DNA from 2 places in the Thauera chlorobenzoica genome. Region 2 is predicted to be linked to the other one. Evidence: riboswitches for the same ligand, from Rfam matches in the RefSeq annotation. Region 2 holds a riboswitch; the other holds the start of a gene.
The links. A riboswitch is a leader RNA that binds a small molecule or an ion and turns the genes downstream of it on or off. The one in region 2 is predicted to bind cobalamin.

Region 1 (11,146 bases), 300 kb from region 2:
TTTCGACGATGCGGTGTATTGCGAGCGCCAGGGCAAGGGCTACCGCCTGATCGTCGCCATCGCCGATGTGTCGCACTACGTCGATGCCGCCAGCGCGCTCGACCAGGACGCCTTCGATCGCGGCAACTCGGTGTACTTCCCGCGCCGCGTCATCCCGATGCTGCCGGAGAAGCTGTCCAACGGGCTGTGCTCGCTGAATCCGCAGGTCGAGCGCCTGGCGATGGTCGCCGACATGAACATCACCGCCACCGGCGAGATCAAGACCTACCGCTTCTACCCGGCGGTGATCTGGTCGCACGCACGCCTGACCTACACCCAGGTGGCCGCGGCGCTGTACGCGCAGGACCCGGCGCTGCGCGCGGAGCTCGCCGCGCTGCTGCCGCACCTCGAGAACCTCGACAAGCTTTTCCGCGTGCTGCTCAAGGCCCGCGCCAAGCGCGGCGCGATCGACTTCGAGACCACCGAGACACGGATGATCTTCGACGACAACGGCAAGATCGCGCAGATCGTGCCCGAGGTGCGCAACGACGCCCACCGCCTGATCGAGGAATGCATGCTCGCCGCCAACGTGTGCGCGTCGGGCTTCCTCGCCGGCCGCGAACACCCGGCGCTGTACCGCATCCACGACTCGCCCTCCGAGGACAAGCTTGCCAAGCTGCGCGAGTTCCTCAAGGAGTTCGGCCTCGGCCTGGGCGGCGGCGACGAGCCGCGCGCGAGCGACTTCGCCAGGCTGCTCGAACAGGTCAAGGACCGCCCCGACGCCCAGCTGCTGCAGACAGTGATGCTGCGCTCGCTCAAGCAGGCGATGTACAGCCCGGACAACGTCGGCCACTTCGGGCTGGCCTACGAGTCCTACACCCACTTCACCTCGCCGATCCGGCGCTACCCCGACCTGCTGATCCACCGCGGCATCAAGGCCGCGCTCGCCGGCGAGCAGTACCGCCCCGGCGACTGGGAGCAGATTGGCCTGCACTGCTCGATGACCGAGCGCCGCGCCGACGACGCCACTCGCGACGTGGTCGCGTTCCTCAAGTGCTACTTCATGCAGGACCGCGTCGGCGAGGAGTTCATCGGCAGCGTCTCGGCGGTGGTGCCGTTCGGCCTGTTCGTCGCCCTCGACGACATCTTCATCGAAGGGCTGCTGCACATCTCGGATCTGGGCAGCGACTACTTCCACTACGACGAGACCCGTCATGCATTGATGGGCGAACGCACCGCCAAGCAGTTCCGCCTCTCCGACCGGCTCAAGGTGCAGCTGGTGCGGGTGGACATGGCGACCAACAAGATCGATTTCCGCCTGATCGAGGGGCCACTGCCGGCCGAGCTCAAGGCGTCCGCGAAGGCCGCGGAGACCGAGCCTGCCGCGATCCAGCCCGAGGCTGGCAAGAAGGCACCCAAGCCGCGCACCAGAAAAGTCGTTGCGGAGCCGGTGGTCGAGGTTGTGCCGGCGCCGGCCGTGCCGGCGCCGCTCGCCGCCCCGGTCGCTTCGGAAACGTCCGCCTCGAAGCCGGGCAAGACCCGCGCAAAGAAGGCGACGGTCAAGGCGGTGGCGGTGGTCGAGTCCGCGCCCGCAGCCGCCGTGGAAGTCCCGGTAGCGGCCCCGGCTACCGCTGCCGAGGTGGCCGAGCCCAAAACCCGGAGCAAGCGTGCGAAGAAGGCAGCCGTCGAAGCGGTCGCCACGGCGGCGCCTGCCCCGGTCGTCGCCACCCCGGTTGCCGCCCCGGAGGCTGCCGGGCCGAGGCCACGCACCAAGCGCACGACGAAGCCTGCAGCCGCGCCGGCCGTTGAGCTTGCCGCCGCCGCCCCGGTGGTCACCGAGGCGAAAGCCCGCAAGGCGCGTGCAAAGAAGGCCGCAGCCGAGCCGGCCGCCGCGCCCGCGCCCGTGGTCGAGGCCCCGGTCGCAGCCCCCGAGGTCGCCGCGCCCAGGCCCCGCAGGACGCGTGCGAAGAAGGCCGCCGCCGCGCCGGTCGCTGAAGCGCTAGAATCCGCGACCCCGACTCCGACCGCCGCGCCGGCCCGACGTGCCGGGCGCAAGACTTCCGCAAAGGGCACCGACCGTGGCTAAAGCACCCGAGAACGCACCCACCCGCCTGATCTACGGCTTTCATGCCGTCTCCGCCAAGCTGCGTCATGCACCCGATTCGGTGCTGGAAATCCATCTCTGCGCTGACCGCAAGGACGCCCGGGTGAAGAAGTTCATCGCCCAGGCCGAGGCCGCCGGGGCGCGCATCACCCAGAGCGAAGGCGACAAGCTCGACGGCCTGGTCGGCACCCGCCGCCACCAGGGCGTGGTCGCCAAGGTCGACGCCACCCGGCGCGAGATCAAGCTCGCCGACGTGCTCGACGGCCTCGACGAGAACGCCCTGATCCTCGTCCTCGACGGCGTGCAGGACCCGCACAACCTCGGCGCCTGCCTGCGCGTGGCCGATGCCGCCGGCGCGCACGCGGTGGTCGCGCCCAAGGACCGCGCCGTCGGCCTCAACGCCACCGCGGTCAAGGTCGCCAGCGGCGCCGCCGACATCGTGCCCTACGTCACCGTCACCAACCTCGCGCGCGCGCTGCGCGAAATGCAGGAGGCCGGCGTGTGGGTGATCGGTGCCGCCAGCGAGGCCGACAAGACGCTCTACGACATCGACCAGAAGGGGCCGGTCGCCTGGGTGCTCGGCGCCGAAGGCGACGGCCTGCGCCGGCTCACCCGCGACACCTGCGATGCGCTCGCCCGCATCCCGATGCACGGCAGCGTCGACAGCCTGAACGTGTCGGTGGCGAGCGGCATCTGCCTGTTCGAGGCCCGCCGCCAGCGCGCCTGAGCGGCTGTTAAACTGCACGCTCTGCTTCGAGGTGCCCGCGTCGTGTGCGGGAGAATCGGGAAGGCGGTTCGAATCCGCCGCGCGCCCAGCGCCGTAACGGGGATTGTCCGGGCAAGGCCATGTCCAGCCACTGGTCCGCGAGGACCGGGAAGGCGCCCGGACGAGACGATCCGCAGCCGGAAGACCGGCCCCGAAGCGTTTTATGCAGCCGCCTGGTCGGCGGCTGGCCACTGCTCGACGACAAGGGGAATACTTCATGAGCAGCCCTGCACAATCCATCCAGACCAATCCGCAATTCAGCGCCGAGGAACGCGCCGCGGTGTACCGCGCGATCCACACCCGGCGCGACGTGCGCGGCCAGTTCCTGCCCGATCCGGTGCCCGACGAGGTCCTCGCCCGGGTGCTCACCGCCGCCCATCACGCGCCTTCGGTGGGCTTCATGCAGCCGTGGGACTTCATCGTCGTGCGTGCGCCCGAGGTCAAGCAGAAGGTGAACCAGGCCTTTCGCCTCGCCCACGCCGAAGCCGAGCTGATGTTCGAGGAAGGCAAGCGCGCCACCTACCGCAAGCTCAAGCTCGAAGGCATCCTCGAAGCCCCGATCAACCTGTGCGTCACCTGCGACCGCCGCCGCAACGGCCCGGTCGTGGTCGGGCGCACCCACATCGCCGCGATGGACCTCTACAGCTCGGTGTGTGCGGTGCAGAACCTGTGGCTGGCGGCGCGCGCCGAAGGGCTGGGGGTGGGCTGGGTCAGCATCTTCCACCAGCAGGCGCTGCGCGACGCGCTCGGGATCCCGCGCGAGATCATCCCGGTGGCCTACCTGTGCATCGGCTACGTCAGCCACTTCTACGACCGCCCCGAACTCGAGGCCGCCGGCTGGCTGCCGCGCCTGGCGCTCGGCGAGCTGCTCCATTTCGATCGCTGGCAGGGTGAGGCCGACGCCGCCGGCACCGCGCTGCTCGCCCGTCTCGACGACGCCGACCCTGCCCGCGGCTGATCCGCCGCCCCTGCAGGGCCGCCCGAGCGCCACGGAGGGCCGCGCCAGCGGGCCCCTCCGGCCGTCTTTGCGGCGCTGCACAAGTACAGTGCGCGGGCCGTTTTTGCTGCACTGCCGCTGTGCGCCGCCCGGCGCACAGGCCTTGAAATTTTCTCCCTGAATCCCCGGAAGCCGCTGGATCGTCCGCTTTCGGGAAGTTGGCACGTTTGATGCTGTGGAACAGCCGAGGACATTGTCCGGCTTGCTGCGCCAGCGTCCATCGTTCCAGCCCTGCGGAGAAAATCATGAAAAAGCTCAACCTCGTCCTCGTCGGCAATGGCATGGCCGGCGTGCGCACCCTCGAAGAGCTGCTCAAGCTCGCGCCCGACCTGTACGACATCACCGTGTTCGGCGCCGAACCGCACGGCAACTACAACCGCATCCTGCTGTCGCCGGTGCTCGCCGGCGAGATGACCCTGCCCGAGATCATGCTCAACGACCTGGCCTGGTACCGCGAGCACGGCATCACCCTGCATGCGGGCAGGACGGTGACGAAAATCGACCGTGTGCGCCGCCGTGTCATCGCCGAGGCCGCCGACGGCAGCGTCACCGAGGCCGGCTACGACCGCCTGCTGCTGGCCACCGGCTCCACCCCCTTCATTCCGCCGATCCCCGGCAACGAGCTGCCCGGGGTGCTCGGCTACCGCGACATCGCCGACACCGAGGCGATGATCGAGGCCGCCGCCAGGTACCGTCACGCGGTGGTGATCGGCGCCGGGCTGCTCGGCCTCGAAGCGGCCAACGGCCTCATGCTGCGCGGCATGGATGTCTCCGTGGTGCACCTCGGCGAGTGGATCATGGAGCGCCAGCTCGACCGTGCCGCAGCCGACATGCTGCAGTCCTCGCTCGAAGCGAAGGGCATGAAGTTCCTCCTCGCCCGCCACACCGAGGCGCTGCTCCCTGCCCGCGGCGAGGGCGTGGAGACCCCCGCGCGCGTCGGCGCGGTGCGCTTCAAGGACGGCATGGAGATTCCCGCCGACCTGGTGGTGGTCGCGGCCGGCATCCGCCCCAACTACGCCCTCGCCGAAGCGGCCGGGCTGTACTGCGGCAGCGGGCGGGTGCGCGGGATCCACGTCTCGGACACGCTGCAGACCGTCACCGACCCGCGCATCTACGCGGTCGGCGAATGCGTCGCCCACCGCGGCGTGGCCTACGGCCTGGTGGCGCCGCTGTTCGAGCAGGGCAAGGTGTGCGCCAACCACCTCGCCAATTTCGGCATCGGCCAGTACCGCGGCTCGGTGACCTCGACCAAGCTCAAGGTCACCGGCATCGACGTGTTTTCCGCCGGCGAGTTCGCCGGCGGCCCGGGCACCGAGGAGATCGTGCTCCACGACAAGCAGGGCGGGGTGTACAAGCGCGTCGTGCTCAGGGACGACCGCATCGTCGGTTCGGTGCTGTACGGCGATACCGCCGACGGCTCGTGGTACTTCCAGCTGATGAAGGACGGCCAGGACATCCATGCCATTCGCGACCAGCTGATGTTCGGCCACTCATTTGGCAGCACTCAGCTCGGCGACACCGGGCACAAGGGCGAGAACCGCGCCGCGAGCATGCCCGACAGCGCCGAGGTGTGCGGCTGCAACGGCGTGTGCAAGGGCACGATCGTCAAGGCGATCAAGGAAAAGGGCCTGTTCACCCTCGACGAGGTCAAGCAGCACACCAAGGCGGCATCGAGCTGCGGTTCGTGCACCGGCCTGGTCGAGCAGATCCTCGCCTCCACCGTCGGCGGCGCCTACCAGGCGGTCAGTGCGCACGACAAGGCGGTGTGCGCCTGCACCGAGCTGTCGCACGGCCAGGTGCGGCGCGCGATCCGCGAGCACAAGCTGCTGACGATTGCGGACGCGACCGCCTTCATGGAGTGGAAGACGCCCGACGGCTGTGCGACCTGCCGCCCGGCGCTCAACTACTACCTGGTGTCGACCTGGCCGCATGAGGCCAAGGACGATCCGCAGAGCCGCTTCATCAACGAGCGCGCCCACGCCAACATCCAGAAGGACGGCACCTTCTCGGTGGTGCCGCGCATGCTCGGCGGCATCACCACCCCCGACGAGCTGCGCCGCATCGCCGACGTCGCCGAAAAGTACCGGATTCCGACGGTGAAGGTGACCGGCGGCCAGCGCATCGACCTGCTCGGGGTCAGGCGCGAGGACCTGCCCAAGGTGTGGAAGGATCTCGGCATGGCTTCCGGCCACGCCTACGGCAAGAGCATCCGCACGGTGAAGACCTGCGTCGGTGCCGAGCACTGCCGTTTCGGCACCCAGCGCTCGATGGCGATGGGCGTCGACCTGGAGAAGATGCTGTTCGGCATGTGGAGCCCGCACAAGGTCAAGCTCGCGGTCTCCGGCTGCCCACGCAACTGCGCCGAGGCCGGGATCAAGGACATCGGCGTGATCGGGGTCGATTCCGGCTGGGAGCTGTATGTCGCCGGCAACGGCGGGATCAAGACCGAAGTCGCCCAGTTCCTGTGCAAGGTCGCCACGCCCGAAGAGGTCATGGAGTATTCGGCGGCCTTCCTCCAGCTCTACCGTGAGGAGGGCTTCTATCTCGAGCGCACCGTGCACTACGTGCACCGCGTGGGCCTCGAGCATGTCAAAAAGCGCGTCGTCGAGGACGCCGAAAACCGCCGTGCGCTGCATCAGCGCCTGCTGTACGCGGTGCAGGACTACGCCGATCCGTGGGCCGCGCGCGCCGCCGACGACGCCGAGGCCGCGCTGAAGACCCCGTTCGAAACCCTCCACGCCTGAAGGACCCGTGATGACGCTCGACACCCCCCTGGACACGCCGCGCGCCGCCGCCACCGAAGGCGAATGGAAGGCGATCTGCGCGCTCACCGACATCCCGCGCCTGGGCGCCCGCGTGGTCGCCTCCCGTCACGGCGACATCGCCATCTTCCGTACCGCCGCGGACGAAGTCTTCGCCATCCACGACAAGTGCCCGCACAAGGGCGGGCCGCTGTCGCAGGGCATCGTCCACGGCCGCGAAGTCACCTGCCCGCTGCACGGCTGGAAGCTCGCCCTCGACAGCGGCGAAGCGCTCGCGCCCGACGTCGGCTGCAGCAAGCCCTTCGCGGTGAAATTGGTCGCGGGGCAGGTCCTGCTCAGGAGCTGAATCCCGCTGCCGGGAACGCACGCCGCGCCGCGGGCCGTTCCCCTTTTCCCGTTTCCCCATCCACACAGGCCATGCCGCTCGCCGGCACGGCACGGCGGCGTGCTGCCTGCAGTCCTGCTGCGCAATCCAACTCCGGGAGTTTTCTCATGGACCGAAAAGCCTTCCTCCACGCCGGCCACCCGCCCACCCTGCTGGCGGCCTTCCTCTACTTCGATCTGGCCTTCATGGTGTGGGTGCTGCTCGGCCCGCTCGGGGTGCAGATCGCCGCCGACCTCGGCCTCGACCACGCGCAAAAAGGCTTCATGGTGGCGCTGCCGGTGCTCGCCGGCGCGATCCTGCGTTTCGTCATGGGGGTGCTGGTCGATCACCTCGGGCCCAAGCGCAGCGGCGCCGTCGGCCAGCTGATCGTCATCGGCGCGCTCGCCGCGGCGTGGTGGTTCGGGATCACGAGCTACCACCAGGTGCTGCTGCTGGGCTTCTTCCTCGGCTTTGCCGGCGCCTCGTTCGCGGTCGCCCTGCCGCTCGCCTCGCGCTGGTATCCGCCGGAGCACCAGGGCACCGCGCTGGGCATCGCCGGTGCGGGCAACTCCGGCACCGCGCTCGCCGCGCTGTTCGCCCCCGGGCTGGCGCTTGCCTTCGGCTGGAACAACGTCTTCGGCCTGGCGCTGATTCCGCTGGTGCTGGTGTTCGTGTTCTACCTCGTGGTCGCCCGCGATGCCCCCGAGTGCCCGCCGCCGAAGCCGCTCGCCGACTATTTCAAGGTGCTCAAGGACCGCGACGCGTGGTGGTTCATGTTCTTCTACGCGGTCACCTTCGGCGGCTTCGTCGGTCTCGCCTCCTCGCTGACGATCTACTTCAACACCCAATACGGGCTGGACGCGAAGACCGCGGGCTACTTCACCGCGGCCTGCGTGTTCGCCGGCTCGGTGGTACGCCCGATCGGCGGCGCGGTGGCCGACCGCATCGGTGGTATCCGTACCCTGAGCGCGATGTACCTGATCGCCGCGACCTTCCTCGCCCTGGTCAGCTTCGCGCCGGCGGCGGCGTGGATGGCGCTCGCCGGCTTCGTCGCCGCGATGCTGGCGCTGGGCATGGGCAATGGCGCGGTGTTCCAGCTCGTGCCGCAGCGCTTCCGGCGCGAGATCGGGGTGATGACCGGGCTGGTCGGCATGGCCGGCGGCATCGGCGGCTTCTACCTGGCGTCCTCGCTCGGCTACGCCCGCCAGGCGAGCGGCAGCTACCAGGCCGGCTTCCTGGTCTTCGCCGCGCTCGCCGTGTTCGCGCTGCTCGGGCTGACCCTGGTGAAGGCACGCTGGCGCACCACCTGGGGCGCTGCGCACCTGACGTCGGCAAGGATCTGAGTCCATCATGCCCGAGGTCCGCCTTGGCCACGCCACCCACGCCGGGCCGCGGCCGCACAACGAGGATTTCGTTGCCGCGGCGGCACCCGAGGGGGCCGAGCGCGAGCACAAGGGCGTGCTGCTGGCGATCGCCGACGGTGTCGGCGGCCATGCCCACGGCCGCGAGGCCGCGGAATACACCGTGCGCGGCCTGCTCGCCGACTACTTTTCCACCCCCGACACCTGGAGCGTGGAGAAGTCGCTCGCCGCCGTGCTCGCCGCCGCCAACCGCTGGCTGCTGGCGCAGGCGGCGCGCACCGCCGAATATGCCGGAATGGCGACCACGCTCACCGCGCTGGTGCTGCGCGGGCGGCGTTTCCACCTCGCCCACGTCGGCGATGCGCGCGCCTACCTGTGGCGCGACCAGACCCTGCTGCGCCTGACCGAAGACCACACCTGGCCGCACCCCGAGCTGAGCAACGTGCTGCGCCGCGCGCTCGGCCTGGAGAAGCACCTGCTGGTCGACTTCGACGACGGCGAGCTGGCCGCCGGCGACCGCTTCGTGCTCGTCACCGACGGGGTGTGGAATGCGCTCGGCGACGGCGGAATCGTGGCCGTGCTGCGGCGCGTTGGCGACCCCCAGGCGGTGGCCGATGCGCTGGTCGCGGAGGCGCTGCGCGCCGCCACCAGCGACAACGCCAGCGCGCTGGTGGCGGAGGTCGCCGCGCTGCCCGCGGCCAGCCTGCGCGACCGCTTCGCCGATGGCCGCCGCCGGGCGCTGCCGCCACGGCTGAAAGCGGGCGAGGTAATCGATGGCCTGCGGGTCGAGTCCCTGCTCCACGCCTCGCGCCTGAGCCTGCTCTACCGCGTGCGCCGGGAGGCGGATGACGCGCTGCTGGTACTGAAGACCCTGCTGCCCGAGTTCGACCGCGACGAGGAGGCTCGCCGCGCCCTGGTGCACGAGGAGTGGCTGGCGCGGCGGGCGCCGGAGCAGGGCTTTCCGCAGGTCGTGGACCATGCCGCGCGCGCACACCTGTATTACCTGATGCGCTGGCACGCGGGCGAGACGCTGCAGGCGGCGCTGGCGCGTGGCCACCGTTACCGGGTGGCGGAAGTGGTCGATCTCGGCTGCACCCTGTTGCGCCATCTTGGTGCGCTGCACCGCCTCGGCATCGTGCATCGCGACCTCAAGCCCGACAACCTGCACGTGGACCGTGACGGCCGGCTGCGCCTGCTCGATCTGGGGGTAGCCGCCGCCGACGGCGAGGAACTGTGCGAGACCGGCACCCCCGGCACGCCGTCCTACATGGCGCCGGAGCTGTTCGCCGGGCAGGTCGCGGACGAGGCTTCCGACCTCTATGCCTGCGGCGTCGTGCTCTACGAACTGCTGACACGGCACTACCCCTACGGCGAGATCGAGCCCTTCCAGCATCCGCGCTTCGGCGATCCGCTGCTGCCCACCCGTTACCGTCCGGACACGCCGGCCTGGCTCGAGGCGGTGCTGCTGAAAGCCTGCGCGCGCGCGCCGGGGCAGCGCTTCGAGACCGCCGGGGAGTTCCGCCTGGCGCTCGAGCGCGGTGCCCAGCACCCGCTCGCGACCCCGCGGCGGACGCCGCTGGTGGCGCGCAATCCCGGACTGGCATTGAAACTGCTTCTAGTGGCTTCGCTGCTGCTCGACATCGTCTTGCTCTACCTGTTGAGCCGCGCATGAACCCTCCCCGTGCGGGGGCGGATAGACCTTGACGACCATCAACGAGGCGGACCATGACCCCAGCAAACCCGGAGACATCCGGCCGCGACGCCGTTGCGGACACGCCGGCGCTTGCGCCGCCGCGCCATGAAACCCGTGCCACCTGTGCCTACTGCGGGGTGGGCTGTGGCGTGATGATCGAGCACGACGGCACACGCATCACCGCGGTGCGCGGCGATCCCGCGCATCCTGCCAACTTCGGCCAGCTGTGCACCAAGGGCGCGAGCCTGCATCTGAGCGCCGGCCTCGACACCCGCCTGCTGTACCCGGAGTACCGCGCCACGCGCACCGAGCCGCGCCGGCGCATCCGCTGGGACGCGGCGATCGATGCCGCCGCCCGGCGCTTCGCCGGGATCATCGCCGCCCACGGCCCGGATGCGGTCGCGTTCTACATCTCCGGCCAGCTCCTCACCGAGGACTACTACGTCTTCAACAAGGCGATGAAAGGGCTGATCGGCAGCAACAACATCGACACCAACTCGCGCCTGTGCATGTCGAGCGCGGTCGCCGCCTACAAGGCCACCCTGGGTGCGGATGCGCCGCCGTGCTGCTACGAGGACTTCGACCATGCCGACACCATCCTGATCGCCGGCGCCAACCCGTCCTATGCCCACCCGGTGGCCTTTCGCCGCATCGAGGAAGCGAAGGCGCGGCGCCCGCAGATGAGGCTGATCGTCGTCGACCCGCGCCGCACCGACACCGCGGCGGCGGCCGACCTGCACCTGGCGGTGCTGCCCGGCACCGACATCCGGCTGTTCGAGGCGATGCTCCATGTGCTGCTGCGGGAGGGCATGCTCGATGAGGCCTGGATCGCCGCCCATACCGAGGGCTTCGAAGCCTTGCGCGCCCATGTGGCCGAGCTCAGCCCCGCGGTCGCCGCCGAAGTGTGCGGCGTCGGGGCGGACGACATCGTCACCGCGGCGCGCTGGTGGGGGCAGGCGCCGGCGGCGCTGTCGCTGTGGTGTCAGGGGTTGAACCAGTCGATCCACGGCACCGACAATGGCACGGCGCTGATCGCACTGTCGCTCGCCACCGGCAAGATCGGCCGTCCGGGCTGCGGCCCGTTCTCGCTCACCGGCCAGCCCAACGCGATGGGCGGGCG
Region 2 (11,146 bases):
CGCAACGCCACGGTGTCGATCGCCCGCCTGCCCCCGCCCATCCCCCCCGCCTGCCCCCAGGACAGGCCTTCCCTTCGGAGCCCCCTTCATGCTGAGCGCCGCGATTCCCGTTTCCAGCCCGCCCGCCCCCACCGCCGGCAAGATCATGCTGGTGGGCCTTGGCCCCGGCAGCCAGGCCCACCTCACCGCACGCGCGCGCGCCGCGATCGCCGAAGCCGACACCGTGATCGGCTACGTCACCTACATCCGCCTCGTCGCCGAGTTGCTCGAAGGCAAGGAGATCATCCGCAAGTCGATGACCGAGGAGCTCGACCGCGCCCTCGAAGCGCTCGAGCGCGCCCGCCAGGGGCGCAAGGTGGCGCTGATTTCCTCGGGCGACGCCGGCGTGTACGGCATGGCCGGGCCGACTTTCGAGGTTCTGTTCCAGGCCGGGTGGACGCCGGATGCGGAGATCGAGGTCGAGATCGTGCCCGGCGCCTCGGCGCTCAACACCTGCGCCGCACTGGTCGGCGCGCCGCTGACCCACGACTTCTGCGCAATCTCGCTGTCCGACCTGCTCACCCCGTGGCCGACGATCGCGCGCCGGCTCGACGCCGTCGCCTACGCCGACTTCGTCGTCGCCCTGTACAACCCCAAAAGCGGCCGCCGCGCCCAGCAGATCGTCGAGGCCCAGCGCATCTTCCTGCGCCACCGCCGCGCCGACACCCCGGTGGCGATCGTCAAGTCGGCCTACCGGCCCAAGCAACACATCGCGTTCACCACCCTGGAACACCTGGCCGAGGCCGACATCGGCATGCTGAGCACGGTGCTGATCGGTAACTCCAACACCTTCGTGCGCGACGGTCTGATGGTGACGCCGCGCGGCTACGCCAACAAGTACGAGGTCGCCGCCGGCGAGCGCGCCACGCTGGGGGGCGAGCAGGCCGGGCGCTCGCTGTCGACCGGCCTTGCCGGCTGGCTGGAGACGATCCGTGCGAGCGGCCGCAGCGCCGCCGAGCTCGCCGCCGAATACCGGCTGCCGGAAGACTACGTCGCCGCCGCGCTGACGCCCCCCCCGGGCGCCGCACCCAGCTGAGCCGCGCACCCGCCGGCGGCGCCGAACAGGGCCGCGACCGCCGCCGGGTTCGACGGAAACCAGAAATGCACGTAGGACGCGGTGAGCGCGCCGCAGCGGTAGATCGCCTCGCCCTCGTCGCCGTCGGGGCGGCGCGCGCGCAGCGCCGGCACGAGCGCGGTTTCGGTCTTCGAATAATGGAAAGTGTGGCCGCTGAGCCGGCCCTCGGGCAGCGCTGCTTCCTGCATCCCGAGCGCCACCAGGCGTTTCTGCATCACGGCGCACCCGGGCAGCAGGCCGGCGAAGGCGTGGGCCGCGCCGTCGCGGTCCACCACCGTTTCGAGCAGGCTCATCAGCCCCCCGCATTCGGCCAGCAGCGGCTTGCCGGCGGCAACGTGGGCGCGCAGCGCCGACCACAGGCCGGTGTTGGCGGCGAGCGCGGCGGCATGGAGTTCCGGGTAGCCGCCGGGCAGCCACACCGCGTCACTGGCGGGCGGCAGGAGCTCGCCGGCGAGGGGGGAGAAGAACACCAGCTCGGCGCCGAGCGCGCGCAGGGTGTCGAGGTTGGCCGGGTAGATGAAGCCGTAGGCCGCATCGCGCGCCACCGCCACCCGCCGCCCGGCGAGCAGGGGCGGAATCACCGGCGCCGGCACCGCGGGAAATTCAACCGCCGGCGGCAACGCCGCCGCACCGGTGTGCTGCAGATGGTCGGCGAGGCGCTCGAGGCGGGCGTCGAGGTCTTCGATCTCGGCCGCCTGCAACAGGCCGAGATGGCGTTCGGGCAGCGCCGCGGCCGCATCGCGCATCACCGCGCCGAACCAGCGCATGCCGGCGGGCAGCGATACGCGCAGCAGCTCGGCGTGGCGCGCGCTGCCGACGTGGTTGGCGAGCACGCCGGCAAACGGCAGCCCGGGCCGGTAGTGGGCGAGGCCATGGGCGACGGCGCCGAAGGTCTGCGCCATCGCCCGCGCGTCGATCACCGCCATCACCGGAATGCCGAAGCGGCGGGCGATATCGGCCCCCGAAGGGGCGCCGTCGTACAGCCCCATCACCCCTTCGACCAGGATCAGATCGGCCTCGCCCGCCGCCCGGTGCAGGCGCCAGGCGATGTCGGCCTCGCCGCACATGCCGAGATCGACGTTATCCACCGGCGCGCCGCTGGCCACCGCGTGGATCTGCGGGTCGAGGAAGTCGGGCCCGCACTTGAACACCCGCACGCGGCGCCCGAGCCGGGTGTGGAGGCGGGCGAGCGCGGCGGTGATCGTGGTCTTGCCCTGGCCCGAAGCCGGTGCGGCGACGAACAGCGCCGGGCAGCGCACCGCCGCGGGCGCCTCCGGGGAAATCGCCGCAGCATGGCGTACCACAATGGTGCTCACTTCCGGCCCTCCTCATGCACCACCGCACAGCCGGCGTGCGGCAGCGGCGAAGCCTGGGGCTGGGCGGCGGGCTCGAACCACGACAGCTTCGGGTAGAGGCCGACCACGCTGCCGATCACGGTCAGCGAGGGCGGGCGCACCCCTTCCTGATGGACGCGCGCGGCGAGGGTCGCCAGGTCCGCCACCACCACCCGCTGCGCATGGGTGGTGCCGCGCTCGATGACCCCCGCCGGCGTGTCCGGCGCCAGGCCGTGGGCGATGAACTGGCGGCAGATCTCGGCCAGGCGCGAAATGCCCATGTAGATCACCACCGTCTGCTGCGGGCGGGCGAGCATCACCCAGTCCAGATCGAGCGCGCCGTTCTTGAGGAAACCGGTGGTGAACACCACCGATTGCGCATGGTCGCGGTGGGTGAGCGGAATGCCGGCATAGGCCGCCACCCCGGCCGCGGCGGTGACGCCGGGGACGACCTCGACGGTGATCCCGGCCTCGACCAGCACCTCCATCTCCTCGCCGCCGCGGCCGAAGATGAAGGGGTCGCCGCCCTTGAGCCGCACCACGCGCTTGCCGGCCTGCGCCAGGCGCAACAGCAGGCGGTTGATCTCGTCCTGCGGCAGGGTGTGGTCGGCGGCCTTCTTGCCGACGTAGATGCGCTCGGCCGCCGCCGGGGCGAGGTCGACGATCGCCGGGCTGACGAGGTTGTCATGGACGACCACATCCGCCCCCGCCACCAGGCGGGCGCCGCGCAGGGTGAACAGTTCCGGGTCGCCGGGGCCGGCGCCCACCAGGTAGACGTGTCCCGGCAGCGGGCCGGGGCGATAGACCGCGAGATCGGGCAGTGCCATCTTTACCACTCCATGCCGGGCATCGCCTTCACCCCGGCGGCGAAGGCATGCTTGACCGGCGTCATGTCGGTGACGGTATCGGCGGCTTCAAGCAGTGCGGACGGCGCGCCGCGGCCGGTGACCACCACGTGTTGGCGCAGCGGACGCGCGCGCAGGTCGGCGAGCACCGCGTCCACCTCGAGGTAACGGTGCTTGAGCGCGATGTTGAGCTCGTCGAGCACCACCAGGCCGATGCCCGGATCCTGAAGCATCTCGCGTGCCAGCGCCCACGCCGCCTGTGCGCGGGCGACGTCGCGCGCGCGGTCCTGGGTATCCCAGGTGAAGCCTTCGCCCATCACGAGCCAGCGCACGCCGGGCTGGGCGCGGAAGAAGGCCTCCTCGCCGGTGTCGGCGCGGCCCTTGATGAACTGCACCACGCCCACCTGCAGGCCATGGCCGAGGGCGCGCGCTACCAGGCCGAAGCCGGCGCTCGACTTGCCCTTGCCGTTGCCGGTGTTGACCAGCAGCACGCCGCGCTCGGCCTGGGCGTGCGCGATCCGCTCGTCGATCACCGCCTTCTTGTGCGCCATGCGCGCGTTGTGGCGGGCGTCGCGTTCCTCGCTTTCGGTCATGCTGTCCTTCCTCGATTAGCTGCATCGCGCACGCCAGCGCGCACGATGCTCATTGTCCCCGATCTGCCGGCGTGCGTTCAGTCCGGCACGAAAATCACCCTGCCGTCGAGCTCGCAGCGCCGCAGCGGGTGGCCGAAGGCCTCGCTCAACAGCTCGGCGCGCAACACCTGATCGCGCTCGCCCGCGGTCACCCCGCCACGGCCGTCGAGCAGGATCACCTGGTCGGCAAAGCGCGCGGCGAGGTTGAGGTCGTGCATCACCATGACCACGCCGCGGCCGGCCGGATCGGTGCGGGCGATGCGGCGGAACAGCTCCAGGGTGGCGATCTGGTGGTGCAGGTCGAGGTGGTTCAGCGGCTCGTCGAGCAGGAACAGGCGCGGCGCCTGCGCGAGCAGGGCGGCGATCGCCACGCGCTGGCGCTCGCCGCCGGACAGGGTCAGCACGTCGCGCCCCTCGAACCCGGCGAGGCCGGCGTCAGCCAGCGCCCGGCGGGCGATGGCGACATCGTCGGCGCCCTCCCAGCCCCAGCGGCCGAGGTGGGGATGGCGGCCGATCAGCACCGTCTCGAGCACGCTCGCGGCAAAATGGTCCGGCTGCTGCTGCACCAGCAGGCCGCGGAAACGCGCCGCCTCCAGCGTCGGCCACGCCGCGTAGGGCCGCCCGCCCAGCCGCACCGCGCCCGCCGTGGGGGGGCGCAGTCCGGCCAGGGTGTGCAGCAAGGTGGTCTTGCCGGCGCCATTGGGGCCGAGCAGCACCAGGCACTCCCCCGCCGCCAGGCGCAGGCTGAACTCGCAGCACAGCCAGCGCTCGCCCACCTGCAGCGCGAGGCGCTCGGCCTCGAGCAGGGGAGCGTCGGCGGCGGGGCGGTGGAGCGCGTTCATCGCGGGCTGCGCGAGAGCAGGAACAGAAAGACCGGGACGCCGATCAGCGCGGTCAGCACCCCCACCGGCAGCTGCTGGGGCGCGATCACCGTGCGCGCCGCGGTGTCGGCCAGGGTCAGCAAGGTGCCGCCGGCGAGCGCCGCGGCCGGAATCAGCACGCGCTGGTCGTTGCCCAGCGCCAGCCGCACCAGGTGAGGCACGATCAGGCCGACGAAGCCGACCGAGCCCACCAGCGTCACCGCGGTCGCGGTCAGCAGCGAAGCGAGCACGTACAGGCCGACGCGCAGGCGGGGCACCGCCACCCCGAGCGCGCGCGCGCCGAGCTCGCCGCGCGCGAGCACGTTGAGGTCGCGCGCACAGGGCGCCACCAGCGCCAGCGCCCCCACCAACACCACCAGCGCCGGCCACGGCCGCACCGCCGCGCTGGCGTCCCCCATCAACCAGAACAGCATCGACTTCACCCGCGTATCGGACGCCAGCGCGAGCATCAGCGACACCGCCGCGCCGCAGCCAGCGGCGACGATGACCCCGGTCAGCAGCAGCCGGGTCTGCGTCCAGCTGCCGTCGCCGTGCGCCAGCCCGAACACCAGCAGCATCGCGGTGAGTGCGCCCGCGAAGGCCGAGGCATCGATCCAGAAGCTCGCCGCGCCGAGCGTGATCGCGCCCAGCGCCCCCACCGCCGCACCGCCGGAAATGCCCAGGATGTAGGGGTCGGCGAGCGGATTGCGCAGCAGCACCTGCATCAGCGCGCCGGCGGTGGCGAGCAGGCCGCCGCAGACGAAGGCGGCGACCGCGCGCGGCAGGCGCAGTTCGCGGATGATCGCGGCGGACATGCCCTGCTCACTGCCGAACAGGGCGCCGAACACGGTGCCCGCCGGAATGTCGAGCTCACCCGCCGACAAGGCCCACAGCAGGGCCAGCACCGCCGACAGCGCAAGCCCGGCGATGACGACCCGCGCCCGCCGTCCGGCAAGCGCGGGGCCGTGGACTGAAGGCGGGCGGAACACGGCCACCGGGGCTCAGCGCGGGGTGTAGCGCAGGCCGACGAAGGCGGTACGCCCTTCGGTCGCGAACACCGTGTTCTGGTAGCCGCGCTCGAGCACGTAGTCCTTGTCGCCCGCATTCTTGAGCTGCGCTTCCAGCGTCCACTCCTTGTCGAAGCGGTAACGGGCGAACAGATCGACCAGGCCATAGCCGCCCATCCGTTGATCGTTGGCGGAATCCTCGTAGCGCGCACCGACCGCGGTCCACTGGCCGCCGACGGTCCACGCACCGACGCTGTAATCGACTCCGGCGAGCAGGCGCTGGCGGGCGCGCCGGCGCAGCACATTGTCGGTCTGCTCGTCGCGCGGATCGAGGAGATCGGCCACCACGTTCCACTGCCAGGCCTGCGCGCGGCCGCGGTAGCTGGCGGTCAGGCCGCGGATCCTGGCCTTGCCGATGTTCTCCGGGGTGAAGCCCCAGTCGATGAGGTCGGAGATCCGGTTGTCGAAGTAGACCACGCGCACTTCCTCGCCGGCACGCTCCCAGGCGAGGCCGACCTCACGGTTGCGCGCCGACTCCGGCGCGAGGTCCGGATTGCCGCCGAAACAGCCGAAGGAAAAGCAGCTCACCGGATAGTACAGGTCGTTGAAACTGGGCGCCTTGAACGCCGTCCCCAGCGAGGCGAAGGCGCGCAGTGCCTCGGTGAGCTGGTAGCCGTAGGCGGCCGACCAGGTCTTCTCGCTGCCGAAGCGTTCGATGTCGTCGTGGCGGAGGTTGACCTGCACGCCGTGCGCGCCGAACGCGGCGGTCCAGCCCAGGAAAGCCGAATCGGTGGTCCGCGAATCGACCACCAGGGCACCGCTGGTATCGACCTCCTGGCGCTGCTGCTCGATGCCGGCGAGCCAGGTGCCCCACGCCGTGCGGATGTCGTTCTGCCAGGAGACGAGCCCGGTATCGGTGACGAAGCGGTCCTTGGCCCCGGGACGGAAGTTGTCGGAAGCGTATTCCATCGCCCCCACCCGCAGCGTGGACGTCCACCGCTCGCCCAGCCGGTTTCGCGTGTAGGCGTTCCAGCTCAGGATGTCGTTGTCGGTGTGGTTGTCGAAATCGAAGTCGCCGTCGGTGTGGTTCTCGTCGGCGGAGCGCAGCACGTGCACGCCGAGCTCATGGCCCTCGGCCGGGCGCCACTGCAGGCTGCCCGAAGCGGCGCTGTTCTTGTAGCCGTCGCGGTCGGGATTGGCGCTCGGGCCGCGCGTCGCCGAGATGCCATCGGTCTGGAGCCGGCTGGCCGACAGCGCGTATGACCATTGCTCGGTTCCACCCGCAACGCCGGCCTGCAGGTCGCGCGTGTCGTGGCTGCCGTAGCGCAGCGCCAGCCGCGGCCGGGCCGGGCCCTGGCCGCGGCGGGTGAACACCTGGACCACGCCGCCGATCGCCTCCGAGCCGTACAGCGACGAGGCCGGGCCGCGCAGGATCTCGATGCGCTCGATTTCGGCCGCATTCAGGGTCTCGAACGGCGCCTGCCCGAGGGTGGCCGAGGTGACCGGCATGCCGTCGATGAGCAGCAACGCGTGCCCGCTGTCGGTACCGCGGATCAGCACCGAAGCGGATTTGCCCGGCAGGCCGCCGTCGGTGACGAACACCCCGGCGGTGCGGGACAGCACTTGCGCCAAGGTGGTGTCGCCCAGGCGCTCGATCTGCTCACGGGTGACCACGGTGACGTCGGCGAGCAAGTCGTCGACCTTGCTTTCCTGGCGGGTCGCGGTGACCACGACGTGGTCGAGCTGGGGGTCGTCGGCCTGGGCCGGGACAAACGGGTAAGCGAGCGCGCACGCCGAAACGAGCGCGGAAAGGCGGGTTTTCATTTGAACGGGGGACTCCATTCGCCATGCCGCGCGTCCCCGCACGTCATGGCAGCTGCACATGGACGTACCGGGAGCGAGAGCGCACCGAACCGAGCAGGAAAACCCGCGCCCGTCGCCACCACCCCGCGGCACATCCGCCAAATCGCGTTCGGCCGGTCTCCGGGCTCGGGCGCTGTACCGGCCGATGGGCCGGTCGCAGCGGATCGCCTTCCCGGGAGGGTGTCCCAGTGGCTGCGTGATCCGCCTTGCGCGCACTTACCGTTGCGGGGGCAGCACAGGCATTGCGGCCATCGTTCCAGCGATGGGCCGCGCACCTGTTTCCCGTTTAACCCGGGGCGAGAACCGCCCGCGGGCACCGATAACGCGTTGCCCCTTCCGGGGCAATGGGAATGGATGATACCGTCCCGGACGCAATCCTGCAGAGCCATCGAACCTGCCCACCCGCACATGCCACCGAACGAGGCCGTACGGCCACACCTCAAGCACAACCCAAGCCCTTGATCCGATGAGCGCCGAACTGATCCTGGGCGGCGCGCGCTCGGGCAAGAGCGGCGAGGCCGAGCGCCGCGCCGCCGCCTCCGGCCTCGCCGTCACCGTCATCGCCACCGCCGAGGCGCTCGACGACGAGATGGCGGCGCGCATCCGCCGCCACCGCGCCGACCGTCCCGCCGCCTGGCGCACCGTCGAAGCGCCGCTGGCGCTCGCCGCCACGCTGCGCCGCGAGGCCGCACCCGGACGCTGCCTGGTCGTCGACTGCCTGACGCTGTGGCTCGCCAACCTCCTCGCCGGTGCCGAGGCCCTGCCCCCCGGCGCCGAAGCCGAGGCCCTGCCGCGCTTTCGCGACGAGCGCGGCGCGCTCCTTGCCGTCCTCCCCACCCTGCCCGGGCGGGTGATCCTGGTGGCGAACGAGGTCGGCCTCGGCCTGGTGCCGGAAACCCCGCTCGGGCGCCTGTTCCGCGACGAGGCCGGGCGGCTCAACCAGGCGGTGGCGGCGTGCTGCGCCCAGGTGGTGTTCGTCGCCGCCGGCCTGCCGCTGGTGCTCAAGCAGGGCTAAACTGCGCCCTGGACGCCAACCGAGGAGCACGACTTGAGCCTGCCCGCCGCAAAGCGCGCCATGAACCTGGACGAATTCCTCGCCTGGGAGGGGCAACAGCCCGAGCGCTGGGAATTCGTCGACGGCGAGGCCTTCGCCATGGCCGGCGGCACCGACGTGCACAACACGATCTGCCTGAACACGGCCTTCGCTCTGCGCAACGCATTGGCCGGCACCCGCTGCAGCGTGTTCATGACCGACGTGCGCCTACGCCTGGCCGCGGACGACAGCCTGTTCTACCCCGACGTCTTCGTCAGCTGCGCGGATGCCGACCGCGCCCGCCGCCAGGTCAAGGAAGACCCGGCGCTGATCGCCGAAGTGCTGTCGCCGTCCACCGAAGCCTACGACCGCGGCCGCAAGTTCGAGGCCTACCGCCGTTTTCCCGGCCTGCGCACGGTGCTCTTCCTGTCGCAGGACCACGCCCACGTCGAGTGCTACACGCGCCGCGACGACGGCGGCTGGCTGCTGAGCGAAGCCAGCGGCGGCCGCGCTGCCCTCAACCTTCCGGCGCTCGGCTTCGAGCTGGCGCTGGCCGAACTCTACCGCGACCTTCCCGACGACTCCGCCACCACCGACACCCCCTCATGAACTTCGACATCGCCGCGCCCGACTCCGCTCTCGCCCCTGCCCTCCAGCACAAGATCGACCAGAAGACCAAGCCCCCCGGCGCGCTCGGCCGGCTGGAAGCGCTCGCGCTGCAGATCGGCCTGATCCAGCAGACGCTGACCCCCGCACTGCGCCAGCCCCACCTCGCCGTCTTCGCCGCCGACCACGGCGCGGCGCGCGCCGGCGTGTCGGCCTTTCCCCAGGACGTGACCTGGCAGATGGTGGAGAACTTCCTCGCCGGCGGCGCCGCGATCAACGTCTTCAGCCGTCAGCTCGGCCTCAACCTCAGCGTCGTCGATGCCGGCGTCAATCACGCGTTCGCCCCCCGCCCCGCGCTGATCGACGCCAAGATCGCCGCGGGCACGGCCAACTACCTCGAACGCCCGGCGATGAGCGCCGAACAGCGCGACGCCGCGCTCGCGCGCGGGCGCCGCCTCGCCCACGCGCTGGCGGACAACGGCTGCAACTGCATCGGCTTCGGCGAGATGGGCATCGGCAACACCGCCGCCGCCTCGCTGCTGACCCACTGCCTGATCGGCGCCGAGCGCGACGCCGACCTCGACACCGTCACCGGCCGCGGCACCGGCCTGGACGACGCCGGCCTGGCGCGCAAGCGCGCCCTGCTGCGCCAGGCGCTGGCGCGCGGCGGCTACCCGACCGACGCCCTCGAAGCGCTCGCCGAATACGGCGGGCTGGAGATCGCGATGATGGCCGGCGCCATGCTCGGCGCCGCGGAAAAGCGCATGGTGCTACTGATCGACGGCTTCATCGTCACCTCGGCCCTGCTCGTCGCCCACGCCCTCGCCCCCGCCATCCTGCCCTACTGCGTGTTCGCCCACCGCTCGCAGGAGCCCGGCCACCGCGTGCAGCTCGCCTTCCTCGGCGCCGAACCGCTGATGGAGCTCGACCTGCGCCTGGGCGAAGGCACCGGCGCCGCACTCGCCTACCCCCTCGTCCAGGCGGCGGTGAACTTCCTCAACGAGATGGCGAGCTTCGAGTCGGCCGGGGTCAGCGAGAAGGGCTGAGGCGGAACCGGATTCAAGAACAGCGCGGTCAAGATCAACGTGGAGCAGATCTTCAAACCGCTCTCGTCGTCCACTGAAGTGAAGTGCATCAAGGGGGTGGGCATGAATCAGGCGGCGCTTTCTACCTTGCTCGATGGACTGATGGTCACCTGGGAAAACGAGGTGGTGGAGTTCAAGCAGGCAGGCAACGACTACGACACCGACAAGATCGGGGAGTATTTCTCGGCACTGAGCAACGAAGCCAACCTGCGCGGGGCGGACCGAGCCTGGCTGGTGTTCGGCGTGCACAACAAGTCCCGCACCGTGGCGGGTTCGGACTACCGTCCGGAGCCTGAACGCCTACAAGGCCTGAAGGGCCAGATTGCCCAGAGCACCGAACCGAGCATCACCTTTCGCGAGATCCATGTCCTGAAGCATCCGGCCGGACGGGTGATCTTGTTCGAGGTCCCGCCTGCACCGCGCGGCATTCCGATCGCCTGGAAGGGGCATTACTACGCGCGTGCGGGAGAAAGCCGCGCTCCACTAGGGCTGGACAAGCTCGATGAGATCCGCCAGCAAACGCTGCAGGCGGATTGGAGCGCGCAGATCATTGCCGACGCCAGCCTTGCCGATCTAGATGAAACGGCACTGGGCAAGGCGCGGGAGTCATTTGCCAAGAAGTACGCCAACCGTTTCGATGCCACAGAGGTGATGAACTGGCCGCTGGCCACGTTTCTGGACCGCGCCCATGCGACCCAGAATGGTGCGATCACGCGCACCACCTTGTTGCTGCTCGGCAAGCCTGAGTCCGCCTGGCGCTTATCGCC

Region 1: it holds a riboswitch for cobalamin, as region 2 does, so the genes downstream of both, bluB (5,6-dimethylbenzimidazole synthase) here and Tchl_RS06190 (TonB-dependent receptor domain-containing protein) in region 2, are expected to answer to the same signal.

What each region holds. Positions count from the first base shown of each region.
Region 1 covers NZ_CP018839.1:1,004,446-1,015,591, forward strand. Annotated here, with positions in the region: gene rnr (ribonuclease R) at 1-2,065, shown strand, start outside; gene rlmB (23S rRNA (guanosine(2251)-2'-O)-methyltransferase RlmB) at 2,058-2,810, shown strand; cobalamin riboswitch at 2,823-3,017, shown strand; gene bluB (5,6-dimethylbenzimidazole synthase) at 3,067-3,807, shown strand; gene nirB (nitrite reductase large subunit NirB) at 4,092-6,590, shown strand; gene nirD (nitrite reductase small subunit NirD) at 6,601-6,954, shown strand; gene Tchl_RS04850 (nitrate/nitrite transporter) at 7,101-8,315, shown strand; gene Tchl_RS04855 (bifunctional protein-serine/threonine kinase/phosphatase) at 8,323-10,005, shown strand; gene Tchl_RS04860 (nitrate reductase) at 10,059-11,146, shown strand, end outside.
Region 2 covers NZ_CP018839.1:1,300,623-1,311,768, reverse strand. Annotated here, with positions in the region: gene cobJ (precorrin-3B C(17)-methyltransferase) at 89-1,075, shown strand; gene Tchl_RS06215 (cobyrinate a,c-diamide synthase) at 1,027-2,421, opposite strand; gene cobA (uroporphyrinogen-III C-methyltransferase) at 2,427-3,275, opposite strand; gene cobO (cob(I)yrinic acid a,c-diamide adenosyltransferase) at 3,278-3,886, opposite strand; gene Tchl_RS06200 (ABC transporter ATP-binding protein) at 3,964-4,767, opposite strand; gene Tchl_RS06195 (FecCD family ABC transporter permease) at 4,764-5,714, opposite strand; gene Tchl_RS06190 (TonB-dependent receptor domain-containing protein) at 5,787-7,616, opposite strand; cobalamin riboswitch at 7,750-7,978, opposite strand; gene cobU (bifunctional adenosylcobinamide kinase/adenosylcobinamide-phosphate guanylyltransferase) at 8,122-8,670, shown strand; gene Tchl_RS06180 (Uma2 family endonuclease) at 8,704-9,297, shown strand; gene cobT (nicotinate-nucleotide--dimethylbenzimidazole phosphoribosyltransferase) at 9,294-10,340, shown strand; gene Tchl_RS06170 (RNA-binding domain-containing protein) at 10,380-11,146, shown strand, end outside.